4 regions of the Enterobacter sp. WI-ESBL-E8 genome follow, and region 3 is predicted to be linked to each of the others. Evidence: predicted binding sites of a transcription regulator. Region 3 holds the regulator's gene; each other region holds the start of a gene.

Region 1 (4,214 bases), 3.9 Mb from region 3:
GGTGCACTGGGAGCTGGAGCAGGGCGGCACGCTGCGTGACGCAGTGCTGCGCGCTATCCCTCAGCTGCGCGGTGCGTACGGTACGGTGATCATGGACTCACGCGATCCGTCCACGCTGCTGGCCGCGCGTTCCGGTAGTCCAATGGTTATCGGTCTGGGAATGGGTGAAAACTTTATCGCCTCTGACCAGCTGGCGCTCCTGCCGGTGACACGTCGCTTTATCTTCCTGGAAGAGGGGGATATTGCCGAAGTGACCCGCCGCAGCGTGACCGTATTCGATACCAAAGGCGAGCAGGTTAAACGCCAGGAGATCGAATCTAACCTGCAGTACGACGCGGGTGACAAAGGCGCTTACCGTCACTACATGCAGAAAGAGATTTACGAGCAGCCAAACGCCATCAAAAACACCCTCACCGGGCGCATTAGTCACGGTGAAGTGGATCTGAGCGAGCTGGGTGCAAACGCGAACGAACTGCTCGGCAAGGTTGAGCATATTCAGATCGTGGCCTGCGGCACCTCCTACAACTCCGGTATGGTCTCTCGCTACTGGTTTGAATCCCTGGCGGGCGTGCCGTGCGACGTCGAAATCGCATCTGAATTCCGCTATCGCAAATCCGCGGTGCGTCGTAACAGCCTGATGATCACCCTTTCCCAGTCTGGTGAAACGGCGGATACCCTTGCCGCGCTGCGTCTCTCAAAAGAGCTGGGTTACCTGGGCTCTCTGGCTATCTGTAACGTTCCGGGCTCCTCGCTGGTGCGTGAATCCGATCTGGCGCTGATGACCAAAGCGGGCACCGAAATCGGCGTGGCCTCCACCAAAGCGTTTACCACCCAGCTGACCGTACTGCTGATGCTGGTGGCGAAGCTGGCGCGTCTGAAAGGTGAAGACGCCTCTGTTGAGCATGACATCGTTCATGGTCTGCAGGCGCTGCCGAGCCGTATTGAGCAGATGCTGTCTCAGGACAAACGCATTGAAGCGCTGGCGGAGGATTTCTCTGACAAACATCACGCCCTGTTCCTGGGTCGTGGCGATCAGTATCCAATTGCGCTGGAAGGCGCGCTGAAGCTGAAAGAGATCTCCTACATTCACGCAGAAGCCTATGCGGCAGGCGAGCTGAAACACGGCCCGCTGGCGCTGATTGACGCCGATATGCCGGTCATCGTTGTGGCTCCTAACAACGAACTGCTGGAGAAACTGAAATCTAACATCGAAGAAGTGCGCGCCCGCGGCGGTGTCCTGTACGTCTTCGCCGATAAAGATGCCGGTTTTGTCAGCAACGACAACATGCACATCATCGAGATGCCGCATGTGGAAGAGGTGATTGCGCCAATCTTCTACACCGTTCCGCTGCAGTTGCTGGCCTATCACGTGGCGCTGATCAAAGGCACCGACGTTGACCAGCCGCGTAACCTGGCGAAGTCTGTCACCGTAGAATAACCCCTTCAGGCTCCACCTTCGGGTGGAGCTTTTTTACCCCGCCCGGTTTGTTTTTAATCAATTCCTTCACGTTTTTATTGATGACAATTTGTCATCTTCAGCTATTTTTTCAGTGTCACATAAAGAAAATATTTCTGAAAACGCCCTGTCATAAAACTGGCTAACACGATGAAAATTAAGCATTGTTTTGCGAATTTTTAAGTTAAATTTCCGCTGTCATAAAACTGTCATAATTCGTACATTTATCTGTCACCTGTTTGTCCTATTTTGCTCATCGTAGCCACTAAACAACGATTTACGAAAATCTTGCAGGAGACATTATGAAAGTTATGCGTACCACTGTCGCAACTGTTGTCGCCGCGACCTTATCTCTGAGCGCGTTCTCTGTTTTTGCAGAAGCAAGCCTGACTGGCGCTGGTGCAACCTTCCCTGCGCCGGTGTATGCCAAATGGGCGGATACCTACCAGAAAGAAACCGGCAACAAGGTTAACTATCAGGGTATCGGCTCCTCCGGTGGCGTAAAACAAATTACCGCTAATACCGTAGATTTCGGTGCGTCAGATGCCCCTCTGTCTGATGAAAAACTGAATCAGGAAGGCCTGTTCCAGTTCCCGACCGTGATCGGCGGCGTTGTGCTGGCCGTTAACATCCCTGGCCTGAAGTCAGGCGAGCTGGTGCTGGACGGCAAAACCCTGGGTGACATCTACCTGGGTAAAATCAAAAAATGGGATGACGAAGCCATCACCAAACTGAACCCGGGCGTTAAGCTGCCTTCGCAGAATATCGCTGTGGTTCGTCGTGCTGACGGTTCCGGTACCTCTTTCGTGTTCACCAGCTACCTGGCGAAAGTGAACGAAGAGTGGAAATCTAAAGTCGGTTCCGGCTCTACCGTTAACTGGCCAACCGGTCTGGGCGGTAAAGGTAACGACGGTATCGCTGCGTTCGTACAGCGTCTGCCGGGCTCAATTGGCTACGTAGAGTATGCGTACGCTAAGCAGAACAACCTGTCCTACACCAAACTGGTTTCAGCCGATGGCAAACCGGTTAGCCCGACCGAAGAGAACTTTGCTAATGCCGCAAAAGGCGCTGACTGGAGCAAATCCTTCGCGCAGGACCTGACTAACCAGAAGGGCGAAGGTGCATGGCCAATCACCTCTACCACCTTCATCCTGGTTCACAAAGAGCAGAAGAAACCTGAGCAGGGCGCTGAAGTGCTGAAGTTCTTCGACTGGGCGTACAAAAACGGCGGCAAACAGGCTAACGCCCTGGATTACGCCACCCTGCCGGACAACGTGGTTGAGCAGATTCGCGCTGCATGGAAAACCAACGTGAAAGACAGCAGCGGTAAAGCATTGTATTAATTTAGCATTCTGACGAAAATGGCGGGTGGCGCTTACGCTTACCCGCCCTACGGTTCCGACTGTAGGCCGGGTAAGCGTAAGCGCCACCCGGCGATTTCGTAAACGCGTTTAACAGAAGAGTGATTTATGGCTGCAACCAAGCCTGCATTTAACCCTCCGGGTAAAAAAGGTGACATGATTTTCAGCGCGCTGGTAAAACTGGCTGCGCTGATTGTGCTATTGCTGCTGGGCGGCATTATCGTGTCTCTGATTTTCTCCTCCTGGCCGAGCATCCAGAAATTCGGTTTCTCCTTCCTGTGGACCAAAGAGTGGGATGCGCCGAACGATATCTACGGTGCGCTGGTGCCAATTTACGGCACGCTGGTGACCTCGTTTATCGCCCTGCTGATTGCGGTACCGGTAAGCTTTGGTATTGCCCTGTTCCTGACGGAGCTGGCGCCTGGCTGGCTTCGTCGTCCGCTGGGGATCGCCATCGAACTGCTGGCGGCTATCCCGAGTATCGTATACGGCATGTGGGGCCTGTTTATCTTTGCGCCGCTGTTCGCAACGTACTTCCAGGAGCCGGTCGGTAACGTGCTTTCCGCCATTCCGTTTGTGGGGGCCCTGTTCTCTGGCCCGGCGTTCGGTATCGGTATTCTGGCGGCTGGTGTGATCCTCGCCATCATGATTATTCCGTACATTGCGGCGGTCATGCGCGATGTCTTCGAACAAACGCCGGTGATGATGAAAGAGTCAGCCTACGGCATCGGCTGCACCACCTGGGAAGTTATCTGGCGCATTGTCCTTCCGTTCACCAAAAACGGGGTGATCGGGGGCGTGATGCTGGGATTAGGCCGTGCGCTGGGTGAAACCATGGCGGTGACCTTTATTATCGGCAACACCTATCAGCTCGACAGCGCATCGCTCTATATGCCGGGTAACAGTATTACCTCTGCGCTGGCGAATGAATTTGCCGAAGCGGAATCGGGCCTGCACGTCGCGGCACTGATGGAGCTGGGGCTGATTCTGTTCGTTATCACCTTCATCGTTCTGGCGATTTCCAAGCTGATGATTATGCGCCTCGCTAAAAATGAGGGGGCACGCTAATGGCAACTCTCGAAATGCAAGCTACCGCTGAGCTGGCGGAGTCCCGCCGCAAAATGCAGGCCAGACGCCGCATAAAAAACCGCATTGCGCTGACGCTCTCAATGGCGACGATGGCGTTCGGTCTGTTCTGGCTGGTCTGGATCCTGTTCTCAACCATCGTGCGCGGGATTGACGGGATGTCACTGGCGCTGTTCACCGAAATGACCCCGCCGCCGAATACGGCGGGTGGTGGCCTGGCGAATGCCCTGGCGGGCAGCGGGTTGCTGATCCTGTGGGCGACGGTGTTTGGTACGCCGCTGGGCATCATGGCGGGTATTTACCTGGCGGAA
Region 2 (4,214 bases), 1.9 Mb from region 3:
AAATCGGTAGGCGGTGAGGTTATCGAACAACCGCGTAACGATATGGAACAGTGGCTGATGAATACGGTGGCCCAGCAATCCCGTCAGGCTGGGATCGCCATGCCGCAGGTAGCCATTTACCACGCTCCGGATATCAACGCCTTCGCCACCGGTGCCCGTCGTGATGCGTCACTGGTTGCCGTCAGCACCGGGCTGCTGCAGAACATGAGCCGTGACGAAGCCGAAGCGGTTATTGCCCACGAAATCAGCCATATCGCTAACGGTGACATGGTAACCATGACCCTGATTCAGGGCGTCGTGAACACCTTCGTTATCTTTATCTCCCGTATTCTGGCGCAGATTGCGGCAGGCTTTATGGGTGGTAACCGCGACGAAGGCGAAGAGAGCAACGGTAACCCGCTGATCTATTTCGCTGTCTCCATGGTTCTGGAACTGGTATTCGGTATCTTGGCCAGCATCATCACCATGTGGTTCTCCCGTCATCGTGAATTCCACGCGGATGCCGGCTCTGCGAAGCTGGTTGGTCGTGAGAAGATGATTGCGGCGCTGCAGCGTCTGAAAACCAGCTACGAGCCGCAGGAAGCGAACAGCATGATGGCTTTTTGCATCAACGGTAAATCGAAATCGCTGAGCGAGCTGTTTATGTCTCATCCGCCGCTGGATAAGCGTATTGAAGCGCTGCGCAGTGGGGAATACCTGAAGTAACGCGAAGAACCGCAATAAGCCGGGCAGGAGAACACTCCGCCCGGCTTTTTTTATGCCTGTACTGTGGGCTGGGTCACCCGCAGTCCGCTGACGACAGCCGCGAGGGTGGCAAGGACACCTGCGGTGAGTAGCGCAACGTGGTTACCGTTTTGTCCGGCGAGGTTAAACATCAGGGCTACCAGTGCCGCACCGGTGCTTTGCCCCAGCAGGCGCGCGGTACCCAACATGCCGCTGGCTCCTCCGCTGCGATGGCGCGGTGCGGAGGTGATAATGGTGTGGTTGTTCGGCGACTGGAACAGGCCAAAACCGGCACCACAGAGGATCATGCGCCAGATAATATCCAGATCCGTAGGTTGCGAGGGAAGCAGCGCCAGCGCAAACAGACCCGTCGCCATGACTGCCAGCCCCAGCGCGCCCAGTAATCCGGCATGCACGCGCTCTATTAAATAACCTGCCAGCGGTGCCATCACCATCGTGGCCAGCGGCCACGGGGTTAACAGCAGGCCGGTCTCCACTTCTGAACGTCCAACCACGCTCTGCAAAAAGAAGGGCAGAGAAACCAGAGCCAGCATCTGGGCGCAGAATGAGCAGACAGAGGTGCAAATGGAGAGCGAAAAGAGGGGGATGCGCAGCAGGTCAACAGGCAGTAAAGGCACCGGGAGAGTGAGCTGGCGGCGAACAAAGAAGAAACCTGTGACCAGCAGCGCGAGCAGTTCCACTCCGGTAAGCACCAGCGATTGCCCCTGCGCAAAGCCGCTCAGGGCTGTAATCAGCAGGCCAAAGGTAAGGGCATTCATCACCGCGCTCGCGACGTCGAACCGCGGCATGGTGCTTTTGGGGCCGTTAGCGGGCAGGAAGCGCAGGGCAAAGAAGATGGCCACGATACCCAGCGGCACGTTAATGGCGAAGAGCCATTGCCAGGATGCAACGGAAAGAATAGCCGCCGCAATGGTTGGCCCGGCGGCGGAAGAGACGGCGACAATAAACGAGTTTATTCCCATGCCGCGCCCCAAATGACGCTGCGGATAAATTAAGCGAATCAACGCCGTGTTTACGCTCATGAGCGCCGCGCCACCAAAACCTTGCGCAATGCGTGCAAGCGTCAGGGTATGCAGTGAATCAGAAAGGGCACACAACAGCGAGGTAATGGTGAAAACCACCAGACCACACTGATACACCCGACGGTAGCCGAACATATCGCCCAGGAAGGAGAACGAGAGCAGGGAAACCACAATCGCAATCTGGTAGGCGTTAACAATCCAGATTGAACTGGCGGGAGAAGCATGCAGGTCGCTGGCGATGGTTGGCAGGGCAACGTTGGCAATTGCGCCGTCAAGGACGGCCATTGAGATACCGATAATGATGGTCGCTATCGCGCCATACCGCTGGGGTAACGGCAAGCCATCGGAAAGATTCTTTTCCATTAGGGTTAAAAAAGCTCAGCGTGAAATTATTCTCAGGGTAACTATTTTAGCATTGTTACAGCCGCGATATGTCGCAGATTTGTAACGAAGTAAACGCGGATTGATTGCAGGTGACATGACGGGAACTTATAATAAAAACCGGTTCTGATTTTTATAAAACACTCTCTATGAGGTGGTAAATGGCTATTGCGGATTTGGATAAACAGCCAGATTCTGTTTCTTCCGTGCTGAAGGTGTTTGGCATCTTACAGGCGCTCGGGGAAGAGCGTGAAATTGGTATTACGGAGTTGTCGCAGCGCGTGATGATGTCGAAAAGCACCGTTTATCGCTTTTTGCAAACCATGAAGTCACTGGGCTATGTTGCACAGGAAGGCGAGTCAGAAAAATACTCTCTGACCCTGAAACTGTTCGAACTCGGTGCCCGCGCGCTGCAAAATGTTGATCTGATCCGCAGCGCTGATATTCAGATGCGTGAAATCTCGCGCCTGACCAAAGAGACCATCCATCTCGGTGCGCTGGATGAAGACAGCATTGTTTACATCCATAAAATCGACTCCATGTACAATCTGCGCATGTATTCGCGCATTGGTCGTCGCAACCCGCTCTACAGTACCGCCATTGGTAAGGTTCTGCTGGCATGGCGCGATCGCGAGGAAGTGAAGCAGATCCTCGATGGCGTGGAATACAAGCGCAGTACGGCGCGAACCATTACCAGCACGGACGAACTGTTAACGGTGCTCGATCGCGTGCGTGAGCAGGGGTATGGCGAAGATAATGAAGAACAGGAAGAAGGGCTGCGCTGCATCGGCGTTCCGGTGTTTGACCGCTTTGGCGTGGTGATCGCGGGCTTAAGTATCTCTTTCCCAACCCTTCGCTTCTCTGAAGAGCGTCTGCACGAATATGTCGCTATCCTGCACACTGCCGCACGTAAGATTTCTGAACAGATGGGCTATCACGACTATCCGTTTTAATCTCTGTTCGCATAAAAAACGCCGCAGAAGTTGCGGCGTTTTTGTCAGTGATTAAACCAGTTGATTAGCCCTTATCGATGACGACGGACGTTTTACGCAGTACAGGACAGTTCGTTAAGCCAATGATCCCGCTGTCAGAATGCAGATACTGTGCAGTGCTCAGTCCTTGTGCCGTTAAATACTTACACTGAATGCCTAAGCCGGCTGCGTTTTCGGTGCTTCCCACGAGCACACCATAACCCGTTAACAGAAGGCCAATCCAGACGATGGCCAGTGCAATAATTGTTCGAATGATTAAGCGCATCATTACCTCTTTTATCGTTGTTATCATACAGCTAGCGTAAACGGTTTACGCTATGAAACAAGTGCACGATTCTGAAAAAAGCGCGATGGCGGTACAGTTAGTCCTTGTTTAAGATAACCGTGATAACCTGGTTACATCAGGTCTTTAGACGGAGTGTGGAGTGAAAAAAATACGCTGGGTGATTCTGATTATCGTGCTGATAGCGTGCGTGGTGTTATGGACGCAGACTATCAATGTCATGTGCGATCAGGATGTACAGTTTTTTAGCGGCGTCTGCGCAATCAATAAGTTTATTCCGTGGTAACACGCATTTTTTCTCAAGGTGATTTCCTTCCTTCGCGCCAGTGGTAAAATAGACGTTTTTATTGAGGTGGTGAAATGGGTGAGTTACTGAATTCAGGGCTGCTGAATATGGCATCCCTGATGATTTCTTTGGTTGTTCTGCTTGTGGGGCTGGTCATCTGGTTTTTCGTAAACCGGGCCAGTTCGCGTACGAACGAGCAGATCGAACTGCTGGAAGCGCTGCTCGATCAGCAAAAACGTCAGAATGCGCTGCTGCGCCGTCTGTGTGAAGCTAACGAGCCGGAAGAGAAAGACGCGCCGAAAGACGCGGTCGCTGAAGATAACAAAGACGAAGACGACTTTATCCGCCTGGTGGCTGAGCGTTAATCTTTTCGTGCTGGGAGGTGGCTGTGGTCTGGAAAAATCCCTGGTATGACCCCTCCCTGAAACATCACACCCCAAACGGCTTTCGTAATACCCACCCTGCAGAGCATCAAACCGGCGACCTGGACCGCTGGCGTAAGGCGC
Region 3 (4,214 bases):
ATCTCGGTGCCGGTCAGCTCTTCCAGCAGTTCTGCACGATCGCTCGGTTTGGCATTGAGGAAGGCGGCAAATTGCCCCTGAGAGAGCAGCATGGAGCGGGTAAAGCGGCCGTAGTCCAGCCCGGTGAGCGCGGCGGTTTGCTCCAGCTTATCCGTCACTTTGTCGGCCAGGATTTTGCCATCTTCGCAGCGCGCCAGCTCCACGCGCGGTGCCTGCAGGTTGCCGTCAGGCTGATTGCGCGCCCGGTTCTGGCTCCAGAAGGCGCGATAGGCCGTGCCTTTCACCTCAAACTCCACTTCGGCCAGACACTCGGCGGTGTCGCGCGTCATCAGGTCGTTTTGTGCCTGAGAGACCTTCTGCAGGCGTGGGGTTTCGTGATAAAGCGCCAGGCAGATGGCGTCGAGCAGGGTGGTTTTGCCTGCTCCGGTCGCGCCGGTTATAGCAAACAGCCCGTTGCTGGCAAAGGGTTCAGCAGTAAAGTCAATTTTCCACTCGCCCTTGAGAGAGTTAAGGTTTTTCAGGCGCAGGCTCAAAATTTTCATGCGTTTTCGTCCTCATCATCGAGCGCATGCAGGGCATGGGTGAACAGCTCGCTAAGCCTTTCACGCTTCGCGTCGTCTATCTCCTCCTGCGAGAGCCTGCGTTCAAACACCTCTTCTACCCTCAGCTCGCTGAGGGTTTCGCGCCGGGCGCTGAGCAGAATTTTCTCGCGCTGTTCGCGGCTGCGGCGGACCAGCAACACCTCAACCGGCAAATCTTCGGTCAGCGCCTGGATTTTTCGCTGCATATCGTGCAGGTAGTCATCGGTGGTGATTTCGATATCCAGCCAGACGGGAGGGTTAAGCGCCGCGCCGCGCCACTGCTCAAGCTGGGCGGTAATGGCGTCAAGATCGCCTTTCAGCACCGCCAGCGGCTGGGTGACCGGGACTTCCAGCGTCTCGACGGCGTGAAGCTTTCCGTCGGAAAAACTCACCAGATGCACGGATTTGGCTTTGCCCGTTTCATCAAAGCTGAGCGAAAGGGGCGATCCGCAGTAGCGGATGTGCTCGCAGCCGCCGATAACCTGCGCGCGGTGGATATGCCCGAGCGCGATGTAGTCGGCTGGCGGGAAGTTTTGCGCCGGAAAGGCGTCCAGCGTGCCGATATAGATGTCACGTACGGCGTCACTTTTACTGGCCCCGACGGTGGTGAGGTGCCCGGTCGCAATCACCGGAATCGGCTGTTCGCCGCGCAGAGCGCAGGCTTCGGCGTGCTGCTGGTGATAATAGTCGGTGATGGCCTGTAATAAATGTTGCTGTTTTTCCGCCCCCGACAGCCCCGCCTGGCTTTGCACGATGTCCCGCGGACGTAAAAACGGTATCGGACACAGCACCGCCCCCGGCGTACCGTCGCGTTTTTTCAGGATCTGCGGGGCGTGCCCGGCGCTGGCGACAACGGTGGTATTGAGAAATGCCAGGATGTCGCGGGATTCATTGAGCGTCGCGACGGAATCATGGTTGCCGGCGACAATCACCAGATGACAGCCGGTTTGCTGGAGATTCACCACGAAGCGGTTATACAGTTCACGCGCATAGCTGGGGGGAGAACCGGTATCAAAGATGTCACCCGCCACAATTATCGCGTCCACCTCGTGCGTCCGGGCCGTTTCCAGCAGCCAGCCCAGGAACGCTTCATGTTCAGCCGCACGGCTTTTGCTGTAAAAATTTTGACCCAGATGCCAGTCCGAGGTGTGAAGTATGCGCATAGCTGATCCGTGGCAAAAAAGAGAAAGCCGGATTATAAACCTTCAGAGAAGGGAAAATAACCGCTGTAATAAAACAACGGTTTGCCCGTTATCGTGGTACTGTTTTTCATAAATCTGTCATAAATCTGACGCATAATGGCGCCGAATTACAAACTTGTAACTTAAATAAGATAAGACAGGGCAAAGTATGGCGAGACGTATTCTGGTCGTAGAAGATGAAGCTCCAATTCGTGAAATGGTGTGCTTCGTGCTCGAGCAAAATGGCTTCCAGCCGGTTGAAGCGGAAGATTATGACAGCGCAGTGAACCAGCTAAATGAACCCTGGCCCGATCTGATTCTGCTGGACTGGATGTTGCCCGGCGGCTCCGGACTGCAGTTTATCAAACATCTGAAGCGTGAAGCGCTAACACGCGATATACCGGTGGTGATGCTCACGGCGCGCGGTGAAGAAGAGGATCGCGTGCGCGGTCTGGAGACCGGCGCGGACGATTACATTACCAAACCGTTTTCACCAAAAGAGCTGGTGGCCCGCATTAAAGCCGTGATGCGCCGTATTTCGCCGATGGCGGTGGAAGAGGTGATTGAGATGCAGGGGCTGAGCCTTGACCCCACCTCACACCGCGTGATGACCGGTGAAAATCCCCTCGATATGGGGCCTACGGAATTTAAGCTCCTGCACTTCTTTATGACGCACCCGGAACGCGTTTACAGCCGCGAGCAGTTGCTGAATAACGTCTGGGGAACTAACGTGTATGTCGAAGACCGGACGGTTGACGTCCATATCCGCCGCCTGCGAAAAGCGCTGGAACTGAGCGGCCACGATCGCATGGTGCAGACGGTCCGCGGCACGGGTTATCGTTTTTCTACCCGTTTCTGAACAATGACAGGAGTGTGACGCGTGCTGGAACGTCTGTCATGGAAAAGGCTCGTCTTTGAACTGATCTTATGCTGTATTCCGGCCTTCATTCTGGGGGCCTTTCTTGGACATCTGCCGTGGTTTCTGCTGGCGTCGGTCACCGGGCTGCTGATCTGGCACTTCTGGAACCTGCTGCGCCTCTCCTGGTGGCTGTGGGTTGACCGAAGCATGACGCCGCCGCCGGGAAGCGGCAGCTGGGAGCCGCTGCTGTACGGTCTGCATCAGATGCAGATGCGTAATAAGAAGCGTCGCCGCGAGCTGGGAAGCCTGATTAAGCGTTTTCGCAGCGGTGCGGAATCGCTGCCGGATGCGGTCATTTTGACCACCGAAGAAGGGACCATCTTCTGGTGTAACGGCCTGGCGCAACAGCTGCTGGGCCTGCGCTGGCCGGACGATAATGGCCAGAATATCCTCAACCTTCTACGTTATCCCGAGTTCACGCTGTATCTGAAAAAACGTGATTTTACCCGTCCGCACAATCTGAAGCTCAATAACGGTCGCCATCTGGAAATCCGCGTGATGCCCTACAGCGATAAGCAGTGGCTGATGGTGGCGCGCGATGTCACCCAGATGCACCAGCTGGAAGGGGCGCGCCGCAACTTCTTCGCGAACGTTAGCCACGAATTACGAACCCCGTTGACCGTGCTTCAGGGCTACCTGGAGATGATGCAGGAGCAAACGCTTGAAGGGGCGCCGCGTGAAAAAGCGCTGCACACGATGCGCGAGCAAACTTACCGAATGGAAGGCCTGGTGAAGCAGCTGCTGACGCTCTCGAAGATTGAAGCGGCACCCACACTTGCGCTGAATGACACCATTGACGTGCCGATGATGCTGCGGGTAGTGGAGCGTGAAGCGCAGACGTTAAGCCACAAAAAGCACCACCTGACCTTTGAGGTCGACAGCGCGCTGAAGGTGCTGGGCAGTGAAGATGAACTGCGCAGCGCCATCTCCAACCTGGTGTATAACGCGGTGAATCATACGCCGGAAGGGACGGAAATCCTGGTGCGCTGGCACCACAGCCCAACGGGAGCCGAATTTAGCGTGGAGGACAACGGGCCGGGTATCGCACCGGAGCATATTCCGCGTCTGACCGAGCGTTTCTACCGCGTGGATAAAGCGCGATCGCGGCAGACGGGAGGAAGCGGCCTGGGGCTCGCGATTGTTAAGCACGCGGTGAATCACCATGAAAGCCGTCTCGAAATCCAGAGTACGCTGGGCAAAGGAACCCGCTTCAGCTTCGTTATCCCGGAACGATTAATTGCCAAAAAGATCGCCTGACAGCAGGTGTGTCATTTTACCTTTCCACGGGTCAGCGTCAGCTGGCCCGTTTGCTTTGCAGTCAAGCGAAACGCGGATGAATTTTATACGGCTGTCTGTTTTTTGTTCGCATGATTAGCCATGGGTTTTTCTTATAAATAGCGTATTATGCTGGTGCGTATTTTCATGATGGCATATTGTTCTGGTTTTACGATCCCTCCTTGCCTTTAAACGTTATAAGCGTTTAAATTGCCCCCCAGATACTGTCAGACCGACTGTATTTGCGTGGTAAATCGA
Region 4 (4,214 bases), 2.3 Mb from region 3:
GGTGTAGCCGTACTGCTTCAGCACCTCCAGCGTCTTCGCGGCAATGTCTTTCCCTTCCTGGTGGTGGAACCACGGCGCTTTGATTTCCGGGTAGATACCGATATTTTTCCCGGTTGAGTGGTTCAGCCCCTGAACAAACTCAATCTCTTCCTGGAAGGTGTGGATCCGGAAGTCAGATTTGCCCATCGGGAAACGTCCCGGATAGACCTGCACCTTCTTGCCGTTTTCAAACTCGAAGCCTTCGGTAAACTTCAGGGAGCGGATCTCATCCAGGGTAAAATCAATGGCGTAGAACCGGCCATCTTTGCGGGCGCGGTCCGGGAAACGCTCCGCCACGTCCGTCACGCGGTCAAGATAATGATCGTGCAGGACCACCAGCTGGTCGTCCTTCGTCATCACCAGGTCCTGCTCCAGATAATCCGCGCCCTGCGCATAGGCCATCGCTTTTGCCGGCAGCGTATGCTCCGGCAGATAGCCGCTCGCGCCGCGGTGGGCGATGACGATTTTATCTGCCGCCAGCGCGGACCCGGTCATCAGGCCCGCCAGCAGCAGGCCGGTTGTTAAGAATGATAATTTCATGGCAATGCTCCTTATTGACGACGTGCCTGCACTTCCGCGTGGTGACGTTTCTCACCAATCATCACGATAATCAGCAGCAGTACCGCCAGCACGCTACCGCCAATCATCACCATAAAGCCGCCGTCCCAGCCGAAGAAGTCAACGGTATAGCCCACGATAGCGCTCGCCGCGACCGACCCACCCAGATAGCCGAACAGACCGGTAAAGCCTGCCGCCGTGCCTGCCGCTTTCTTCGGTGCCAGCTCCAGCGCGTGCAGACCGATCAGCATAACCGGACCATAAATCAGGAAGCCGATGACGATCATACAGGCCATATCTACTGACGGGTTGCCCGGCGGGTTGAGCCAGTACACTACGGTGGCGATGGTCACCAGAGTCATAAAGAAGACGCCCGTCGCACCGCGGTTGCCTTTAAACACCTTGTCCGACATCCAGCCGCAAAGCAGCGTGCCCGGGATCCCGGCGTATTCATACAGGAAGTAGGCCCAGGAAGATTTATCCAGCGCGAAGTGCTTCACCTCTTTCAGGTAAGTCGGTGACCAGTCCAGAATGCCATAGCGCAGCAGGTAAACGAACACGTTCGCTACCGCGATGTACCACAGCAGCTTGTTCGGCAGGACGTACTTCATGAAGATCTGTTTTGCGGTCAGCTCTTCTTCATGCTCCTTGCTGTAATCATCCGGATAGTCGTTTTTGTACTCTTCGATCGGCGGCAGGCCGCAGGACTGCGGCGTATCGCGCATCAGGGCGAAGGCAATAATCGCCACCACGATGGCGCCAAAGGCAGGCATATACAGCGCGGCTTTCCAGTCGTTGAACCAGGCCATTCCCAGCAGGAACAGCAGAGGCGGAATGCCGCCACCCACGTTATGCGCGCAGTTCCACACCGACACGATGCCGCCACGCTCTTTCTGCGACCACCAGTGCACCATAGTGCGTCCGCACGGCGGCCATCCCATACCCTGGAACCAGCCGCAGAGGAACAGCAGCACGAACATGACGGCAATGCTGGAGGTTGCCCACGGCACAAAGCCCATAAACAGCATAACCGCTGCCGCCAGGATCAGGCCGGCCGGCAGAAACACGCGCGGGTTCGAGCGGTCGGACACTGAACCCATAATGAATTTGGAAAAACCGTAGGCGATGGAAATACCTGACAGCGCGAACCCCAGATCGCCACGGGAAAAGCCCTGCTCCACCAGGTACGGCATGGCGAGCGCGAAGTTTTTACGAACAAGGTAGTACGCCGCGTACCCGAAGAAGATCCCCAGGAAAATTTGCCAACGCAGACGGCGGTATAGCGGATCAATTTCTGCCTCTGGCAGACGCGCCCGATGCGGCGCAGGTTTGAAGATACTGAGCATGACAGCCTCCGTGGCCAAAAATTGTATTTACAGGGGTTTAACTGCCCCATACTCCAGAGAGGTCGCGATGTTAAGAAATCACAGTGATTGTTACTGTGAATCAACGCACAGATTGTTACAGAAATATGACAGAATGCGCAAAAAAGCGCATGAAATCGCGTTTCACTTTCGAATTTCGCTCGTTTGTGTTCGAAATCAAACAAACCACAGTTTTCATGTGGCTAAATGATAAAAAAACGAACACAGAGGGATGACAATGACAATTCACGATCCTCGTTACAGCGATGTGATTATCATTGGCGGTGGCGCAACCGGCTCTGGCATCGCACGCGATTGTGCCCTGCGGGGATTAAGCGTCACGCTTCTGGAGCGCCATGACATAGCGACGGGCGCTACCGGCCGCAATCATGGACTGCTTCACAGCGGCGCCCGCTACGCCGTGACCGACGGCGAATCCGCGCGCGAATGTATCGCCGAAAATCAGATCCTGCGGCGTATAGCCCGCCACTGCATTGAACCCACCGATGGTCTGTTTATTACGCTTCCCGAAGACGATCTCGCCTTTCAGTCAACCTTTATTACCGCCTGCAGCGCGGCGGGGATTCAGGCCGAGGCTATCGACCCTGCCCTCGCACGGCGCATTGAGCCCTCCGTCAACCCGGCCCTGACGGGCGCGGTAAAAGTGCCTGACGGTACGGTTGATCCTTTTCGCCTGACGGCCGCCAACATGCTGGACGCTCGCGAGCATGGTGCGCACATACTGACCGGGCACGAAGTGACCGGGCTTATCCGCGAAGGCCATCGCATCTGCGGCGTGCGGGTGTATGACACGCAATACAATGAACACAGCGAGCTGTTTGCCTCCGTCGTCGTGAATGCCGCGGGGATCTGGGGGCAGCACATTGCGGAATACGCTGAGCTCTCGGTTCGCATGTTCCCGGCGAAAGGCTCCCTGCTGATCCTCGACCACCGCATTAATAACCACGTGATCAACCGCTGCCGCAAACCGTCCGATGCCGACATCCTCGTCCCCGGCGATACCATTTCGTTAATCGGTACCACCTCAACGCACGTGGACTACAGCGAGATTGATTACAACCGCGTGACCGCCGAAGAGGTGGATATCCTGCTGCGCGAAGGGGAAAAGCTGGCCCCGGTAATGGCGCAGACCCGGATCCTGCGGGCCTATGCGGGCGTACGTCCGCTAGTCGCCAGCGATAATGACCCAAGCGGGCGAAACGTCAGCCGCGGCATTGTGCTGCTCGACCATGCCGCGCGTGACGGCCTGGACGGGTTTATCACCATCACCGGCGGCAAGCTGATGACCTATCGCCTGATGGCGGAGTGGGCAACGGATGCCGTCTGCCGCAAGCTGGGCAATACCGAACCGTGCGTAACGGCAGAACAGCCTCTGCCCGGTTCGCGGCAGTCCACCGAGAAGACGCTGCAAAAAATTATCTCTCTGCCAGCCCCTCTGCGCGGATCGGCCATCTATCGCCATGGCGACAGAACGCCGGCCTGGCTGGGCGAAGGGCGGCTGAGCCGCAGCCTCGTATGCGAATGCGAAGCCGTGACCGCCGGTGAAGTGCAGTACGCGGTAGAGAACCTGACGGTCAATAGCCTGCTCGATCTCCGCCGCCGCACCCGCGTCGGAATGGGGACCTGCCAGGGCGAGCTGTGCGCCTGTCGTGCCGCCGGTCTGCTGCAACGTTTTCATACCACCACCGCCACCCAGTCGCTCGATCAGCTCAGCGCGTTTTTAAACGAGCGCTGGAAAGGCATTCAGCCTGTTGCCTGGGGAGATGCCCTGCGTGAAAGCGAATTTACCCGCTGGGTCTACCAGGGGCTTTGCGGTCTTGAGAAGGAGCAACGCGATGAAATTTGACACCGTGATTGTCGGCGGCGGGCTGGCAGGCCTGCTTTGTGGCATCAAACTCACAAAGCGGGGGCTACGCTGCGCCATTATCACCCGGGGTCAGAGCGCTCTGCACTTCTCGTCGGGATCGCTGGACCTGGTGGACGATCCGTACCGCGATAAGCTGCCGCCGGAGCACCCCTATCACCTGATCGGCGCGCATAATATTGACCGCTTTGCCCTGGAAACCGAAGCGCTACTGGCGGACTGCGGCGCGCGCATGAAGGGGAGCGCCAGGCAAAATCATCAGCGCGTCACGCCGCTCGGTACCCTGCGTTCCGCCTGGCTAAGTCCGGAGGAGGTGCCCATTACCCCGTTCAGCGCCGCGCGCGTGCGGGTAGTGGGTATTAGCGGTT

Evidence for each region. Region 3 encodes PhoB, which activates phosphate uptake and scavenging genes when phosphate is short. Its sites were predicted from a motif close to CTGTCATAAAACTGNCNNAT; they were not measured.
Region 1: a site for PhoB is predicted at 1,652-1,671, ahead of pstS (phosphate ABC transporter substrate-binding protein PstS). Genes of this name have one in related genera too.
Region 2: a site for PhoB is predicted at 2,198-2,217, ahead of kdgR (DNA-binding transcriptional regulator KdgR). Genes of this name have one in related genera too.
Region 4: a site for PhoB is predicted at 2,056-2,075, ahead of glpT (glycerol-3-phosphate transporter). Genes of this name have one in related genera too.

What each region holds. Positions count from the first base shown of each region.
Region 1 covers NZ_JBRWXJ010000001.1:4,972,053-4,976,266, forward strand. Annotated here, with positions in the region: gene glmS (glutamine--fructose-6-phosphate transaminase (isomerizing)) at 1-1,438, shown strand, start outside; gene pstS (phosphate ABC transporter substrate-binding protein PstS) at 1,759-2,799, shown strand; gene pstC (phosphate ABC transporter permease PstC) at 2,926-3,885, shown strand; gene pstA (phosphate ABC transporter permease PstA) at 3,885-4,214, shown strand, end outside.
Region 2 covers NZ_JBRWXJ010000001.1:2,970,063-2,974,276, reverse strand. Annotated here, with positions in the region: gene htpX (protease HtpX) at 1-705, shown strand, start outside; gene ACWHWP_RS14155 (MFS transporter) at 756-2,129, opposite strand; gene kdgR (DNA-binding transcriptional regulator KdgR) at 2,309-3,100, shown strand; gene ACWHWP_RS14145 (YobH family protein) at 3,165-3,404, opposite strand; gene mgrB (PhoP/PhoQ regulator MgrB) at 3,565-3,708, shown strand; gene ACWHWP_RS14135 (YebO family protein) at 3,783-4,073, shown strand; gene ACWHWP_RS14130 (MBL fold metallo-hydrolase) at 4,097-4,214, shown strand, end outside.
Region 3 covers NZ_JBRWXJ010000001.1:1,056,793-1,061,006, forward strand. Annotated here, with positions in the region: gene sbcC (exonuclease subunit SbcC) at 1-542, opposite strand, end outside; gene sbcD (exonuclease subunit SbcD) at 539-1,744, opposite strand; gene phoB (phosphate response regulator transcription factor PhoB) at 1,932-2,621, shown strand; gene phoR (phosphate regulon sensor histidine kinase PhoR) at 2,643-3,938, shown strand.
Region 4 covers NZ_JBRWXJ010000001.1:3,405,624-3,409,837, forward strand. Annotated here, with positions in the region: gene glpQ (glycerophosphodiester phosphodiesterase) at 1-579, opposite strand, end outside; gene glpT (glycerol-3-phosphate transporter) at 591-1,943, opposite strand; gene glpA (anaerobic glycerol-3-phosphate dehydrogenase subunit A) at 2,200-3,828, shown strand; gene glpB (glycerol-3-phosphate dehydrogenase subunit GlpB) at 3,818-4,214, shown strand, end outside.